One region of the Pantoea sp. PvP021 genome, then DNA from elsewhere that is predicted to be linked to it. Evidence: predicted binding sites of a transcription regulator. Region 1 holds the regulator's gene; each other region holds the start of a gene.
The links. The regulator sigma-54, encoded in region 1, starts transcription at its own class of promoters, with help from an activator protein. The targets are predictions, from matches to a motif close to GTTGGCACANNTTTCGCTNT.
Positions count from the first base shown of each region.

Region 2: a site for sigma-54 is predicted at 1,307-1,326, ahead of glnK (P-II family nitrogen regulator). Genes of this name have one in related genera too.
Region 3: a site for sigma-54 is predicted at 1,328-1,347, ahead of glnA (glutamate--ammonia ligase). Genes of this name have one in related genera too.

Region 1 is NZ_JBSRXX010000007.1:51,879-55,160, forward strand. Features, by position in the region: gene lptB (LPS export ABC transporter ATP-binding protein) at 1-465, shown strand, start outside; gene rpoN (RNA polymerase factor sigma-54) at 514-1,947, shown strand; gene hpf (ribosome hibernation promoting factor) at 1,969-2,256, shown strand; gene ptsN (PTS IIA-like nitrogen regulatory protein PtsN) at 2,409-2,888, shown strand; gene rapZ (RNase adapter RapZ) at 2,936-3,282, shown strand, end outside.
Region 2 is NZ_JBSRXX010000001.1:1,760,772-1,764,053, reverse strand. Features, by position in the region: gene ACVKSX_RS08285 (SmdB family multidrug efflux ABC transporter permease/ATP-binding protein) at 1-1,120, shown strand, start outside; gene glnK (P-II family nitrogen regulator) at 1,378-1,716, shown strand; gene amtB (ammonium transporter AmtB) at 1,751-3,037, shown strand; gene tesB (acyl-CoA thioesterase II) at 3,088-3,282, opposite strand, start outside.
Region 3 is NZ_JBSRXX010000013.1:98,851-102,132, forward strand. Features, by position in the region: gene typA (ribosome-dependent GTPase TypA) at 1-1,058, opposite strand, end outside; gene glnA (glutamate--ammonia ligase) at 1,497-2,906, shown strand; gene glnL (nitrogen regulation protein NR(II)) at 3,046-3,282, shown strand, end outside.

The sequences.
Region 1 (3,282 bases):
TCGATCTTCCGTCGCCTCAGCGTCTACGATAACCTGATGGCGGTCTTGCAGATCCGTGACGATCTGACCGAAGAGCAACGCCAGGATCGTGCCCGTGAGCTGATGGAAGAGTTTCACATTGAGCACCTGCGCGACAGCATGGGCCAGGCACTTTCGGGTGGTGAGCGACGTCGTGTTGAGATTGCGCGGGCGCTGGCGGCTAATCCTAAATTTATCCTGCTGGATGAACCTTTTGCCGGTGTTGACCCCATCTCCGTTATCGACATTAAGAAGATCATTGAGCATCTGCGTGACAGCGGCCTCGGTGTGCTGATTACCGACCATAACGTACGCGAAACGTTAGCGGTCTGTGAGCGGGCTTATATCGTCAGCCAGGGGCACCTGATCGCACACGGCACACCGAATGAAATTCTTGCGGATGAGCAGGTTAAGCGGGTTTATTTGGGTGAAGAGTTCAGACTCTGATAAGGTGTCGTTAATACCGATGTTTACCTGGGAACGATCATCCTGTCTATGAAGCAAGGTTTACAACTCAGGTTCAGCCAACAGCTGGCAATGACTCCGCAATTGCAACAGGCGATTCGCCTGCTGCAACTCTCTACGCTTGAACTCCAGCAGGAGCTTCAGCTTGCGCTGGAAAGTAATCCGCTGCTTGAGCAGACTGACCTGCATGAAGAGATCGATTCACGGGAGTCTTCAGAGGCCGAGGCGCTGGATACACGCGAAGCGCTTGAGCAGAAAGAGATGCCTGATGAACTGCCGCTGGATGCGACCTGGGATGAGATCTACACCGCGGGTACGCCTTCCGGCACCGGCACCGATTACCAGGATGATGAGTTACCGGTTTATCAGGGCGAAACAACCCAGTCGCTGCAGGATTATCTGATGTGGCAGGTCGGCCTGACGCCGTTCAGCGATACCGATCGCGCCATTGCCACCTCTATTGTCGATGCTATTGATGACACCGGGTATCTCACCGTTTCGCTTGAGGAGATCCTTGACAGCATCGGCGATGATGAGCTCGAAGCGGATGAAGTTGAAGCGGTGCTGAAACGCATCCAGCGCTTTGACCCGATTGGTGTTGGCGCGCGCGACCTGCGTGACTGCCTGCTGGTGCAGCTTTCACAATATGCGCCCGAAACGCCGATGCTGGCAGAGGCGCGCCTGATCGTCAGCGAACATCTCGATCTGCTGGCAAACCACGATTTCCGCAGCCTGATGCGGGTCACACGCCTCAAAGAAGAGGTGCTGAAAGAGGCGATGCTGCTGATTCAGTCGCTGGACCCGCGTCCGGGTCAGTCGATCAACACCGGCGAACCAGAATATGTCATTCCCGATGTGCTGGTGCGTAAGATCGGCAGCCGCTGGACGGTTGAACTCAATGCCGATAGCGTGCCACGCCTGAAGATCAATCAGCACTATGCGGCAATGAGCGGCGCGACGCGGAACGACAGCGACAGCCAGTTCATTCGCAGTAATCTGCAGGAAGCCCGCTGGCTGATTAAGAGCCTGGAAAGCCGCAATGATACCCTGCTGAAAGTGACGCGCTGTATTGTTGAGCAGCAGCAGGCCTTTTTCGAGCAGGGTGAAGAATTTATGCGCCCGATGGTGCTGGCGGATATCGCTCAGGCCGTTGAGATGCACGAATCGACCATCTCCCGCGTTACCACGCAGAAGTATCTGCACAGCCCGCGTGGCATTTTTGAACTGAAGTACTTTTTCTCCAGTCACGTGAATACCGAAGGTGGCGGTGAAGCCTCCTCTACCGCGATTCGTGCCCTGGTGAAAAAATTAATTTCGGCGGAAAATCCAGCCAAACCCTTGAGCGACAGTAAACTGACCTCCATGTTATCTGATCAGGGGATCATGGTGGCACGGCGTACCGTCGCCAAATATCGTGAGTCTTTATCCATCCCGCCATCGAACCAGCGTAAACAACTGGTTTGAAAGAAATGAGAAGGAAGACCTATGCAGCTGAACCTGACCGGGCAACACGTTGAAATCACTCCACCTCTGCGTGAATTCGTCAACGGTAAATTTGCCAAACTGGAACACTATTTTGAACATATCAATCAGGTCTATATTGTCCTGAAGGTTGAGAAAGTCACGCAGGTGGCTGACGCAACACTACACGTGAATGGTGGCGAGCTGCACGCCACATCCGAAGCGGAAGATATGTATGCGGCCATTGACGGACTGATCGATAAGCTCACCCGTCAGCTGACCAAACACAAAGATAAACTGAAAAAACACTAACCTTCACGCTAGCGACGCGCGCCTGGCGCGCAGAGCCGACAGGATGGGGCGGATAATCCGCCCCGTTTTGTCATCTGAGCAGGCGCCGTTTGTCACACGCGTCAATACGCGCTGGCGGTGAATGGCCTGGTGAACACGCAAGTGAAACGATAATGAACAACGATCTCACACTGGAATTGAGCACAGTGCTTTCGCCAGACTGCACCCGCAGCGGCGTCCACTGCCAGAGCAAAAAACGTGCGCTGGAAATCATCAGCGAACTGGCCGCTAAGCAGCTCAACCTGCCGCACCAGACGCTTTTCGAAGCGATCCTGACCCGCGAACGCATGGGCAGTACCGGTATTGGTAACGGGATAGCCATCCCGCACGGCAAGCTGGAAGAGGATACGCTGCGCGCGGTTGGGGTGTTTATCAGCCTCGAACAGCCGATTGCGTTTGATGCCGTCGACAACCAGCCGGTCGATCTGTTGTTTGCCTTACTGGTCCCGGCTGACCAGTGCAAAACACATCTGCACACCCTGTCACTGGTGGCAAAGCGTCTGGCAGATAAAACGGTTTGCCGTCGTCTGCGCGCAGCGCAGAGTGATGAAGAGCTCTATGCCATTATTACGGAAGTCCAGTCGGAGCAGTAACGCGTCTTTACCGGCCCGGTGCCGGTTTTAAAACGGGAGAGAAGGTCATGGTGCTGATGATCGTTAGCGGTCGTTCAGGCTCGGGGAAGTCAGTGGCGCTCCGTGCGCTGGAAGATATGGGGTTCTACTGCGTTGATAACCTGCCGGTCGTGCTGCTGCCTGAGTTAGCTAACTCGCTGGCTGAGCGCAATATTTCGGCGGCGGTCAGCATCGACGTGCGTAATATGCCCGAATCCCCGGAAATTTTTGAAACCGCACTGAATAATCTGCCTGATACATTTTCCCCTCAGCTGCTGTTTCTCGACGCCGATCGCAACACCCTGATTCGTCGTTACAGCGATACGCGCCGTCTGCATCCCCTCTCCAGCAAAAACCTCTCGCTGGAGAGCGCGAT
Region 2 (3,282 bases), on a different contig from region 1:
GTTTCGTCAGCAGGCGCGATTTGGTGAGCGAATGGGCGAAGCGAGCCGCTCTCACTATCTGGCGCGAATGGAAACGCTGCGTCTGGATGGTTTTCTGCTGCGTCCGCTGTTGAGCCTGTTTTCAGCGATGGTGTTGTGTGGGCTGCTGATCCTGTTTAGTTTCTCGATGCCTGGCGTGTTTGAAGTGGGGGTACTCTATGCCTTTATTACCTATCTGGGGCGTCTGAATGAGCCGCTGATTGAGCTGACCACTCAGCAATCAATGCTGCAGCAGGCGGTAGTTTCAGGTGAGCGTATTTTCGAACTGATGGATGCTGCACAGCAGCAGTATGGTGCCGATCAGCAACCGCTGGCTTCAGGTCGTATCACCCTGAACAATCTGAGCTTTGCCTACCGTGAAAACCGCGATGTGCTCAGTGATATCAATCTTGAGGTTGCCCCACGCGAGTTTGTGGCGCTGGTGGGACATACCGGCAGCGGTAAAAGCACGCTGGCGAACCTGTTAATGGGTTACTACCCGGTAACGCGTGGCGAGATCCGCATTGATGATCGACCCATCAGCAACCTGAGCCATGCCGTGCTGCGGCGCGGTATCGCGATGGTGCAGCAGGATCCGGTGGTGCTGGCCGATACGCTGCTGGCGAATGTGCGGCTGGGACGCGACATCAGCGAAGAGGCCGTCTGGACGGTGCTGGAACAGGTGCAGCTGGCTCCGCTGGCGCATGCGTTGCCGGAGGGAATACATACCCGGCTGGGCGAGCAGGGCAATAATCTGTCGGTCGGGCAGAAACAGCTGCTGGCACTGGCCCGGGTGCTGGTTGATTTGCCGCAGATACTGATCCTCGACGAAGCGACGGCCAATATTGATTCCGGCACCGAGCAGGCTATTCAGCAGACGCTTGAGACGCTGCGCCAGCACAGCACGCTGGTGGTGATTGCTCACCGCCTCTCAACGATTATTGAAGCAGACAAGATTCTTGTGCTGCATCGTGGTCGTGTGGTTGAGCAGGGTACGCATCAGCAACTGCTGGCGATGCAGGGACGTTACTGGCAGATGTATCAGCTGCAGCAGGCAGGTGAAGATCTGGTATCGGGCGTCGCTGTAACAACTGAAGGCTGAGTTGCACCTTTTTTGCGCACCTTTATCAGATTAATCTGTATAAATGCACTCCTTTGACGCCTGAAGCACCAAAGGAGTGCAGCCCTCCGCTGCAATTTCCCCTGTACGGCCTCTCTGTTTCCCATCCTCTTTAAAGCATCCCTTGTCGCGTCTCGCCTGAACAACGTATTACCGTCATTTTCACACTCTGGCACAGGCTTTGCTTATATCCCTGCGTGTCCGTAAACGTTACCTATTTACTCGCTGGAGGGGATCCAATGAAGCTGGTTACCGTCGTAATTAAGCCATTCAAGCTGGAGGATGTACGTGAAGCTTTATCCTCTATCGGCATTCAGGGACTGACCGTCTCCGAAGTGAAAGGTTTTGGCCGTCAGAAGGGCCATGCAGAGCTTTATCGTGGCGCAGAGTACAGCGTGAACTTCCTGCCTAAGGTCAAAATTGATATCGCTATTGCCGACGATCAGTTAGACGAAGTGGTGGATGTCATCAGTAAAGCGGCTTACACCGGCAAAATTGGCGACGGTAAAATTTTCGTAGCTGAACTGCAGCGCGTCATCCGTATTCGTACCGGCGAGACCGACGAAGCCGCTCTGTAATAAAGACTCAGTACTGTGATGGGATGGAATAAAAATGAATAAAATTTTCGCTAAGTTGGGCCTCACCAGCCTGGCACTGTTACCCTCACTCGCAATGGCTGCGCCTGCCGTTGCGGACAAGGCTGATAACGCATTTATGATGATTTGCACCGCGCTGGTGCTGTTTATGTCAATTCCAGGTATCGCGCTGTTTTACGGTGGTTTGATTCGCGGTAAAAACGTGCTGTCGATGCTGACCCAGGTTGCCGTCACCTTCTCACTGGTCTGCGTATTGTGGATGGTTTACGGCTATTCACTGGCGTTCAGTGAAGGCAACGCATTCTTTGGCAGCTTTAACTGGGTGATGCTGAAAAACATTCAGCTGACCGCCGTCATGGGCAGCTTCTATCAATATATTCATGTCGCGTTCCAGGCCTCGTTTGCCTGTATCACGGTGGGCCTGATTGTTGGTGCTATCGCAGAACGCATCCGTTTCTCTGCCGTACTGATTTTTGTCGGCGTCTGGCTGACCCTGGCTTACCTGCCTATTGCACACATGGTGTGGGCTGGCGGTTTCCTGGCACAGGATGGCGCGCTGGACTTTGCTGGCGGCACCGTGGTGCATATTAACGCCGCTGTCGCCGGTCTGGTGGGCGCTTATCTGGTGGGCAAACGTGCCGGCTTTGGTAAAGAGGCCTTCAAACCACACAACCTGCCAATGGTATTCACCGGCACCGCCATTCTGTATGTCGGCTGGTTCGGTTTCAACGCCGGTTCTGCTTCTGCAGCAAACGAAATCGCGGCGCTGGCCTTCCTGAACACCGTTGTCGCCACAGCGGGCGCCGTGTTGTCATGGACCTTTGGCGAGTGGGCGGTACGTGGTAAGCCTTCGCTGCTGGGTGCCTGTTCAGGCTTTATTGCCGGATTAGTAGCGATTACGCCTGCCTGTGGTTACGTCGGCGTCGGCGGTGCATTAATCATCGGCCTGGTCGGCGGACTGGCGGGACTGTGGGGCGTGACCACCCTGAAAAAATGGCTGCGCGTGGATGATCCCTGCGATGTGTTCGGCGTGCATGGCGTGTGCGGCATTGTCGGCTGTATCCTGACTGGCGTGTTTGCCTCCTCTTCACTGGGCGGCGTAGGCTACGCAGAGGGGGTCACCATGGGCCATCAGGTCTGGGTACAGCTCTTCAGCGTGGGCCTGACTATCGTCTGGTCGGGCGTTGTCGCCTTCATCGGCTTCAAGCTGGCTGATTTGATTGTCGGTCTGCGCGTTCCGGAAGAGCATGAGCGTGAAGGTCTGGATGTAAACAGCCACGGCGAGAATGCTTACAACCAGTAACGGATGGGCAGTGAAAAGATCAACCGGGGGCGAGTAATCGCCCCCTTTTTTTATTCGCTGCGCTGACGCATCACCCCTTCCTGAACCGTTGAGGCCACCAGCACACCCTGCTGATTGTAGAACTCGCCCCGGACAAAACCCCGTGCGCCTGACGCCGAAGTACTGACCACGCTATAGAGCAGCCATTCACTGAAGTCGAACGGGCGGTGGAACCACATTGAGTGGTCGATAGTGGCGACCTGCAT
Region 3 (3,282 bases), on a different contig from region 1:
GCATCTTCGGTTTCTTCAACGCGCAGTGCCACGTTGTGAACCAGTTCTTTGTTCAGACGCTCAAGGATCTGACGTGAAGTCACGTACTTACCTTCTTTACCGCAGAACGGTGAGGTGTTGACGTTAAAGAACATGGTAACTGTTGGCTCATCGACACTCAGTGCTGGCAGCGCCTGCACGTTCTGTGGATCACAGATGGTGTCAGAGATGTTCAGCTCGCCCAGACCGGTGATAGCAATGATATCGCCCGCTTCTGCCAGGTCGCTGTCGATACGCTCAAGACCCAGGTGAGTCAGGACTTTACCGACTTTACCGTTACGGGTTTTGCCTTCGCTATCGATGATAGTGACTTGCTGGTTAGGCTTAACTTTACCGCGCTTGATACGGCCGATGCCGATCACGCCCAGGTAGTTGTTGTAGTCCAGCTGAGAGATTTGCATCTGCAGTGGGGCGTCAGCCTCAACCTGCGGAGGTGCAACGTGGTCGACGATCGCCTGATACAGCGGGGTCATATCGTCAGCCATGTCGGTGTGCTCAAGACCAGCAATACCATTCAGCGCAGAGGCGAAAATGATAGGGAAGTCGAGCTGCTCATCAGTAGCATCCAGGTTAACGAACAGGTCAAAGACCTGATCAACAACCCAATCCGGACGCGCACCAGGGCGGTCTACTTTGTTGATAACCACAATCGGCTTCAGACCATGCGCGAACGCTTTTTTGGTCACGAAGCGGGTTTGCGGCATAGGGCCATCCATCGCATCTACAACCAGCAGCACCGAGTCCACCATGGACATGACGCGCTCAACTTCACCACCGAAGTCGGCGTGTCCCGGGGTATCAACGATGTTGATACGGTAGTCATTCCACTTAATGGCGGTGTTTTTTGCGAGGATGGTAATCCCACGCTCTTTCTCCAAATCATTGGAGTCCATCACGCGCTCTGTTGCTTCGGTACGGGCATCAAAAGTACCGGATTGTTGCAGCAGTTTGTCAACCAGGGTGGTCTTTCCATGGTCAACGTGCGCGATGATGGCGATGTTACGCAAATTTTCGATCACAGCTTTGCCTCAGGCATTAGAAATAGCGCGTTATTGTACACTGATTAAGCGGAAGACTGAACACGATCACACTTTTCACTGAAAGTTTATTGCATGGAGGCCAATTTGCCCTGTTACCGGTGCAGAAAATGCACTAAGTTGGTCTGATGCACCAAAATAGTGCCATCAGGCGACCGTTAAGCACCACACTGGTGCAATAAAACGATCGTGGTGCAGCCGCTTTATGACAAAAAGGTGCACCACAAGGCGATTTAAGCATCATCAAAAAAGTTGGCACAGAATTCGCTTTATCTAAATCAAGCGTAAACGCCAGACAGATGTCGGTTGAAGAGCGTGCCGGAAGAGGTTGGTCAGGGAGTTGTTTTCCCGCAACGTATTCCGGAAACGACGTTTCCTCGCCATGTAGATAATGAAAGACCATTTCCAGGAGAGTTGAGTATGTCCGCTGAACACGTTCTCTCGATGATGAACGAGCATGAAGTTAAGTTTGTTGACCTGCGTTTTACCGATACCAAAGGTAAAGAACAGCACGTTACGATCCCTGCTCACCAGGTTAACGCTGACTTCTTCGAAGAAGGCAAAATGTTCGATGGTTCGTCTATCGGCGGCTGGAAAGGCATTAACGAATCAGACATGGTGCTGATGCCTGACGCCACCACGGCGGTCATGGATCCTTTCTTCGAAGATTCTACGCTGATCATCCGTTGTGACATCCTCGAGCCAGGCACCATGCAGGGCTACGACCGCGATCCACGCTCTATCGCTAAGCGCGCTGAAGATTTCCTGCGCTCTTCCGGCATCGCTGATACCGTACTGTTTGGACCAGAACCAGAATTCTTCCTGTTCGATGACATCCGTTTCGGCTCATCGACGTCCGGTTCACACGTTGCTATCGACGATATCGAAGCGGCATGGAACACCGGTAAAGAGTACGAAGGCGGTAACAAAGGTCACCGTCCAGGTCTGAAAGGCGGCTACTTCCCGGTTCCACCGGTTGACTCATCACAGGACATTCGTTCTGCTATGTGTCTGACCATGGAGCAGATGGGCCTGGTTGTTGAAGCGCATCACCACGAAGTGGCGACCGCGGGTCAGAACGAAGTGGCAACCCGCTTCAATACCATGACCAAAAAAGCGGACGAAATTCAGATTTACAAATATGTGGTTCACAACGTTGCGCACGCTTACGGCAAAACCGCGACCTTTATGCCGAAGCCTATGTTTGGCGACAACGGTTCAGGCATGCACTGCCATATGTCACTCTCCAAAGGTGGCCAGAACCTGTTTGCCGGCGATAAGTACGGCGGCCTGTCTGAAATGGCGCTGTTCTACATCGGCGGTATCATCAAGCACGCTAAAGCGATCAACGCCCTGGCGAACCCGACCACCAACTCTTACAAGCGTCTGGTCCCGGGTTACGAAGCACCGGTTATGCTGGCTTACTCTGCCCGTAACCGTTCAGCCTCAATCCGTATCCCGGTTGTTGCCAGCCCGAAAGCGCGTCGTATCGAAGCGCGCTTCCCGGATCCAGCGGCTAACCCATACCTGGCGTTCACCGCACTGCTGATGGCTGGCCTGGATGGCATCATCAACAAAATCCATCCTGGCGATGCGATGGACAAGAACCTGTATGACCTGCCACCGGAAGAAGAAGCTGAGATTCCAAAAGTTGCAGGCTCTCTGGAAGAAGCGCTGAATGCACTGAACGAAGATCGCGAGTTCCTGACCCGCGGCGGAGTATTCACTGACGAATCGATCGATGCTTACATCGAACTGCGTAAAGCAGAGATGGATCGCGTTCGCATGACGCCACACCCGGTTGAGTTCGAGCTCTACTACAGCGTTTAACTGGTCAGACGTTTTTTGTTGCCGTGGAAACTTTTAGCCCATCTTCGGATGGGCTTTTTTCTCCGCGAATTCACCGTTCATTCGCCCTCTTTTCGGCTTAAAGACTAAAATGCACCTCTTTAGTGCAGAGGAACGTTGTATGGCAACTGGCTCTCTGCCCGATGCAGGGCAGATTCTCAACGCGTTAATTAACAGTATTTTGTTGGTGGATAACGATCTGGTTATTCATTACGCCAACCCGGCGGCGCAGCAATTACTGGCGCAAAGCTCACGCAAATTGTTCGGCACGCCGTTACCGGAATTAACCGGCTACTTTTCGCTGAATATCGAGGTGATGCGCGAGAGTCTTGAGGCTGGCCAGGGATTTACTGACAGT